Regions from separate parts of the Arthrobacter sp. NPDC093128 genome, predicted to be linked through region 1. Evidence: riboswitches for the same ligand, from Rfam matches in the RefSeq annotation. Region 1 holds a riboswitch; each other region holds the start of a gene.

What was found. Region 1 has a riboswitch for thiamine pyrophosphate ahead of thiD (bifunctional hydroxymethylpyrimidine kinase/phosphomethylpyrimidine kinase). Riboswitches for the same ligand answer to the same signal wherever they lie in the genome.
Region 2: it holds a riboswitch for thiamine pyrophosphate, as region 1 does, so the genes downstream of both, thiC (phosphomethylpyrimidine synthase ThiC) here and thiD (bifunctional hydroxymethylpyrimidine kinase/phosphomethylpyrimidine kinase) in region 1, are expected to answer to the same signal.
Region 3: it holds a riboswitch for thiamine pyrophosphate, as region 1 does, so the genes downstream of both, AB0N24_RS11115 (ECF transporter S component) here and thiD (bifunctional hydroxymethylpyrimidine kinase/phosphomethylpyrimidine kinase) in region 1, are expected to answer to the same signal.

The regions. Positions count from the first base shown of each region.
Region 1 covers NZ_JBFBEY010000015.1:78,453-80,645, forward strand. Annotated here, with positions in the region: gene AB0N24_RS17995 (Rne/Rng family ribonuclease) at 1-569, shown strand, start outside; TPP riboswitch at 674-771, shown strand; gene thiD (bifunctional hydroxymethylpyrimidine kinase/phosphomethylpyrimidine kinase) at 754-2,193, shown strand, end outside.
Region 2 covers NZ_JBFBEY010000006.1:19,165-21,357, reverse strand. Annotated here, with positions in the region: gene thiC (phosphomethylpyrimidine synthase ThiC) at 1-1,224, opposite strand, end outside; TPP riboswitch at 1,219-1,326, opposite strand; gene AB0N24_RS08675 (amidohydrolase family protein) at 1,413-2,193, shown strand, end outside.
Region 3 covers NZ_JBFBEY010000008.1:54,126-56,318, reverse strand. Annotated here, with positions in the region: gene AB0N24_RS11120 (ATP-binding cassette domain-containing protein) at 1-699, opposite strand, end outside; gene AB0N24_RS11115 (ECF transporter S component) at 716-1,348, opposite strand; TPP riboswitch at 1,421-1,564, opposite strand; gene AB0N24_RS11110 (DUF4235 domain-containing protein) at 1,739-2,002, shown strand; gene mnhG (monovalent cation/H(+) antiporter subunit G) at 2,090-2,193, opposite strand, start outside.

The DNA of each region.
Region 1 (2,193 bases):
CAACGCCGGCGCAGTCCGCTCCCGCGACGGCACGGCCGGCCAAGGTGTCCGACGCCGAGGCGGCTGCCGCAGGGCGGCCGGCTGCGGTCCTGACCTTCGGCGGCGAAAAGGTTGCGCTTCCGTTCGTTGAGCACGCAGGGGAATCGCCGGCCACCGGTGCGGCCCTGACCCTCGACCGCCTGGCCGAGGCGTTCGCGCACCTTGGCGAGCCTGCAGCGGCTGAGCGCCCGGCGGCACCGGCTGAGCAGCCGGTTCAGGCGGTCCAGGCCCCGGCAGCCCGGGTTCCGGCTACGCGGGCCCCGGCAGCCCAGGCTGCTGAAGCCGACTACACCGACCACACTGCGGTGCAGGGCCGGGCGCGCCGTCCGCGCCGCAACCGGAGTGCGAGCCGTGCCCAGGGCGCGGCGAACGAAACATCCGTGGAACACCACGAGAGCGCTCCGGTGGCCGCGGCAGGGCACACCCACGAGGCGAAGGCACCGGAACCGGCAAAGAAGGATGCGCAGGCAAAGGCTCCGGCCAGCGAACCGATCATCCTCGGCGTGGGAGTCCCGGCCTCCGAGCTCTGATCCACCAGCCGACTGACACCGCGGGTGCGGTCCGAACCGGGCGTAGTAATACGCCGGATTCGGGCCGTACCCGCGAGTCCGTTAAAGGAAAACAGCTAGGCTAGGGGACTGACACGGGGTGCCGCGCACAGGGCCGGCTGAGATCCACACCCGTTGAACCTGTCCGGCTAGCACCGGCGAAGGGATGTCTCCTTTGTCTTCATCATTCCTGCCCACCCCCGCCTCAACCACGGGGGCCGGGTCCACCCTGGACGCCGCCCTGCGCGCAACCCCGCGGGTGGTGGCCATCGCCGGATCGGATCCGTCCGGAGGGGCGGGGATCCAGGCGGACCTCAAGAGCATTGCCGCCAACGGCGGCTACGGCATGGCCGCCATTACCGCCCTGACGGCACAGAACACCCACGGCGTCCGGGCCGTCCACGTTCCCCCGGCGGACTTCCTGACCGCCCAGCTTGAGGCCATCAGCGACGACATCAGCATCGACGCCGTCAAGATCGGCATGCTGGGTGACTCCGCGGTGATTGCCGCCGTCCGCAGCTGGCTGGTAAAGGCCCGTCCCGCCGTCGTGGTCCTGGACCCTGTCATGGTGGCCACCAGCGGGGACCGTCTCCTGCAGGAGGCCGCCGAAGCGGAACTGCGTGAACTCCTGCCACTGGCCGACCTGATCACGCCGAACCTCGCAGAACTCGCGATGCTCCTCAACGAGCCCCTCGCGGGCGACTGGGAGGCCGCACTGGCCCAGGGCAAAAGGCTTGCCGCCCAGGCCGGCACCACCGTGCTGGTTAAAGGCGGACACCTCGACGGCGGGGAATGCCCCGACGCGCTCGTCAACACCGAAGGGCTGCTGGCCCAGGATGTTGTGGTGGTCGACGGCGGCCGGATCGCCACCCGGAACAGCCACGGGACCGGGTGCTCCCTGTCGTCGGCCATGGCCACCGTGCAGGCAAGCCTGGGGGACTGGGAGGCGTCCTTGCGGGCAGTGAAGCCGTGGCTGGAGGGGGCGCTCCGGGAGTCCGGAGTGCTGGACGTGGGAACGGGCAACGGCCCGGTCCACCACTTCCACCATCTGGCGCCCAGGGGCCAGGACGTGCCGGCGGAGGGCCAGTTCGCTGCAGTACTCCGGCAGGACGCAGGACCGGACCTCGACGCCATCTACGGGCTGGACTTCATCCGCGCACTGGCCGACGGTTCCCTCACGGAACGCCACTTTGCCTATTACCTTGCCCAGGACGCCATCTACCTGAACGGCTACTCCAGGGTGCTGTCCCGTGCTGCCGCGATCGCCCCCACCGAGGCCGAGCAACTGTTCTGGGCACGGTCGGCACAGCAATGCCTGGAAGTCGAGTCCGAACTGCACCGGACGTGGCTGAGCACCCGGACTGTGGACTCCGGACTGGGGCCGGTGACCAAGTCCTACGTGGACCACCTGCTGGCCTCGTCTGTTTCCGGCAGCTACGGAGTGCTCGTGGCAGCGGTACTCCCGTGCTTCTGGCTGTATGCCGAAGTGGGGGCCACGCTGCACGGGCAGTTCCTGGCCGCCGGATCGCCGTCCGGCCACCCGTATGCCGACTGGCTGCGGACGTACGCGGACGAGGAGTTCGCCGCCGCCACCCGGCAGGCGGTG
Region 2 (2,193 bases), on a different contig from region 1:
CTCGCGGACCAGGTGGAACGGCACGTGGCCGGGGCCCTCCACCATCACCTGCACGTCGAACTCCCAGGCGCGCTGCGTCAGCTCGGCCAGGGTGTCCAGCTCGGCGAACTGGGCGGCGTCGTTCGCGTCCGCCGTCGCACCCGGCCGCAGTCCGTCGCCCAGCGAGAACGCGACGTCGTACTTGGCGAAAATTTCGCACAGCTCGTCGAAGTGGGTGTACAGGAAGTTTTCCTGGTGATGCGCCAGGCACCACCCGGCCATGATGGCGCCGCCCCGGGACACGATTCCGGTGACCCGCTTGACCGTGAGCGGAACATAGCGGAGCAGCACCCCGGCGTGGATGGTCATGTAGTCCACGCCCTGTTCGCACTGCTCGATCACGGTGTCCCGGAAGATCTCCCAGGTGAGGGCGTTGGCCTCGCCGTTGACCTTCTCCAGGGCCTGGTAGATCGGTACCGTGCCGATCGGGACCGGGGAGTTGCGGATGAGCCATTCCCGGGTGGTGTGGATGTCGTCGCCGGTGGACAGGTCCATCACCGTGTCGGCGCCCCACTGGGTGGCCCACTGCAGTTTGTCCACTTCCTCGGCAATGGAGCTGGTAACCGCCGAGTTGCCGATGTTGGCATTGATCTTGACAAGGAAGGCCTTGCCGATGATCATCGGTTCGGATTCCGGGTGGTTGATGTTGTTGGGGATGATGGCGCGTCCGGCAGCCACTTCGCTGCGGACCAGCTCCACGTCGCAGTTCTCGCGGAGGGCAACGAACTGCATCTCGGGCGTCACTACACCCTGCCGTGCGTAATGCATCTGTGTGACAGTCTTGCCCTCGACGGCGCGGCGGGGCACGGGCTGCGCGCCCTTCCACTCCGCGGAGGCGGCGCCGCGGCGCACTGCCGACTTGCCGTCGTCGAGCAGGTTCCGTTCCCGGCCGCTGTAGGGCTCGGTGTCGGCCCGCGATTCGATCCACCGGGTCCTGAACGGTTCCAGGCCCACCACGGGATCGCTTCCGGGTCCCGCTGTCCGGTACACCAGGAACGGGGGGTTGGCAGCGCCGCCCGGAGAGTCCTCCAGGGCAATTTCGGTCACCGGCACCTTGATCCCGGTGGCCTCGTCGGCGATGAACGCCAACGAATGGGACTTCAGCGACTGCGTTTCAATCGTGCCCGGCTTGTCGGAGTCGGTGTTGTTTTGGGCAGGGATCAGCTGTGTTTCTTGTGTATTCACGGAATACTCACTTCCTTCGCCGGCATTACCCGGACAGGTTCAACGGTCGCAGGCCGCGTCAGCCCGATCTCAGCCCCTGCAAGGGCACCCGTGTGGTCGTAAACGAAGTTACCACAGGGCAGGGGCCGTGCCCTTGTCACATGGCGTTCAAGTCCGGCGGCGGCAGCCCGCCGGACTAGGCTTGAACCATGGCTGGCATCATCGAATTCAGCGGGACCGTGCTCACCGCCCCGAACCAGGAACAGCACGGCCTTTGGGCTGTCGACGGCAGGCTGACGTTCAAGCAGCCGGCCGTTCCCGCCGATGTTGTGCTGGACGGCTGGGTCCTGCCGGGCCTGGTGGATGCGCACTGCCACATCGGACTCGGACCCGCCGGGGACGTTACCGAGTCCCTGGCCGAAGAGCAGGCCATGACGGACCGGAACGCCGGTACCCTGCTGGTCCGCGACGCCGGCGCCGTGCACGACACGCGCTGGCTCCAGCACCGCCGCGAGCTGCCCAGGATCATCCGGGCCGGCCGGCATGTTGCCAGGACGAGCCGCTACCTGCGGGGATTCGCCGTCGAGGTTGAGCCGGACGGCCTGGTCGAGGCAGTGCGGAAGCAGGCACTCGCGGGCGACGGCTGGGTCAAGCTGGTGGGGGACTGGATCGACCGGGGCGCCGGCGACCTCGCGCCGTCGTTTCCCGCCGCCGTGGTGCGGGACGCTGTCCGCGCCGCCCACGATGAAGGGGCCAGGGTGACCGCGCACTGTTTCGCCGAGGACACGCTGGATGACATGCTCGACGCCGGCATCGACTGCATCGAACACGGAACCGGCCTTCTCCCGCGGCACCTGCCCCGGTTCGTGGAACAGCGCGTCCCGATTGTTCCCACGCTCATCAATATTGCGACCTTTCCGGAGATCGCTGACCGGGCCGAAGCGAAGTTTCCGCGCTACGCGGCGCACATGCGGTCGCTGTGGCAGCGGC
Region 3 (2,193 bases), on a different contig from region 1:
CAGCACCACGATCCGGTCCACGAGGTCCTTCCACACGCCCACGCGGTGCTCCACCACCACCAGGGTTGCCCCCGTTTTGTCCAGGCACCGGCCCACGGCGTCGCGGACCTCCAGCACACCGGCGGGGTCGAGGTTGGCTGTGGGTTCGTCCAGGAGCAACAGTCCCGGGCGCATGGCGAGGATGCCGGCGAGCGCCAGGCGCTGCTTCTGGCCACCGGACAGGGCCGACGTCGGGTGGTCCAGCGGCAGGTGGGCCAGCCCGACGTCGGCGAGCGCCTCCCCCACACGCTTCCAGATGTCCCCGCGCGGTACGGACAGGTTTTCGGCGCCGAAGGCGACGTCGTCCCCCAACCGGGAGAGGACCACCTGCGTCTCGGGGTCCTGCTGCATCAGCCCGGCACGTCCGCGCTGGGCGCGCGGCGGGGCGCCGTCGATCAGCAGGGTGCCGGTCTCGTCGGAGTCCTCGGCGTCCGGGGCGCCCCCGTGGTGGGCACCGGCGTCGCTGTCACCGAGCACTCCGGCAAGGGCATGCAGCAGCGTGGACTTGCCCGCGCCGGAGGGGCCGAGGAGGAGTACACGCTCGCCCGGCTGAATTTCCAGGTCGAGGCCATGGACTGCCGGCTGGGACCGGCCGGCGTGCCGCCAGCCCCAGCCCCGTGCCGTGACCGCCGCGGGGCGGACGCTGTCGGAAAACGTCATGAGCAGTGTGCCGTCATCAGGAGAAGACGGGCTCCGTGGCTGCCTTGCGGGAGGCGAAGGAGCTCAGCACGCCGGTCCTGGCCAGACCGCGCGTGGCGATCCAGGACAGCCCCCCAGCGATGATGGCGCCTGAGATGGCGGTGAAGATGATGTAGGCCAGTTTGTCACCGGCAGCGTATGCGATGTTCCAGCCCCACGGCGCGAACGCATCGTTCAGTCCGCAGAAGAAGCCTGCCGCGGCGCCGGCCAGCAGCGAAACGGGCAGGTTGAACTTCTTGTAGACGAACACGGCGAAAATGATTTCCGCGCCGAGGCCCTGCACGAAGCCGGAGAACAGCACGGACGCGCCGTACTGCGAGCCCATGATGAGCTCCCCGGTGGCAGCCACGGTTTCGCAGAAGATGGCAGCGCCCGGCTTGCGGATAATCAGCATGCCCAGGACGGCGGGAATCATCCAGCCGCCGGCGATGAGGCCGGTCAGCGGCGGGTATACGGCGTTCATGGGCGGCGAAACAGCGGCGGCACCCTGGGACCATGCCCAGAAAATAACGCCGCCGGCCACCGCGATCAACGCGGCAACAACAATGTCCACCACGCGCCAGCTCTTCTTGCCGTGGTGCAACGTCTGCTTTGCAGAAATATCAGTCATGTCTTCCTCCTGAGGTACAGGAGGGGAGAGTGTTTCCCGGCCGGACCGCGGCTTCCGCCGCCTGCTGCCGGACACTCTGAGAACTCGACTCCCTTGCGCCGGTACTAACCGGATCAGGTTCGAGGGTCTGCGGCTGTCCGCACTCTCAGCGCCCGCCTCCGGTTCCCCTGGACTGCTCCAGTGATGCCCGACGGCGACGCTCCCCTGTCGTATCAAATCGCCCTTGTGGGCGTTGATCAGTTTACACCCGGGGGCCCGCGAAATCCCGGGGGAAGTTGTCACAATCGGGCGGCCCGCCGCCTTGTTCCGGCGGAAGGCTGACCGTGCTCCGCGCGCTCAGGGGGCTAGGCTAGGGGAAGCCCTGTTTCCGCCGTCTTAGGAGTACCTGGAATGAGTCTTTTCATCAAGCTGCTTGGAACCGGAGTGAGCCTGCTGGCCGGATTCGCCGGCACCAAGGCCGTTGACGTCATCTGGGAAAAGGTCACCGGCAGGAAGCCTCCCAAGGGCGACAAGGATGACGTTCCCACCACCCTGCGCAGCGCCCTGACCTTTGCCCTGATTTCGGCAGCCGTCAGCGCGATCATCCAGGTTTTGGCCAACCGCGGCACCCAGCGTGCCATCACCCGCTTCGCCAAGAGCCAGGACATCGTCTAGCCCACATCCCTATTGGAGTTTTTGTCCAGAAAATGGCCGATGAGCGGGCTCGAAGTCGCGTTATCTGGACAAAAACTCCATGGGAAGTCAGGCCCGGCCGCTTGCTTCGTCGTCGTCCGCGTCACGTTTGTCGGCGGCTTTCTGCACCACGGCTTCCAGCTCGTCCGTGGTGAGGAGTTCCCGGTGCAGGT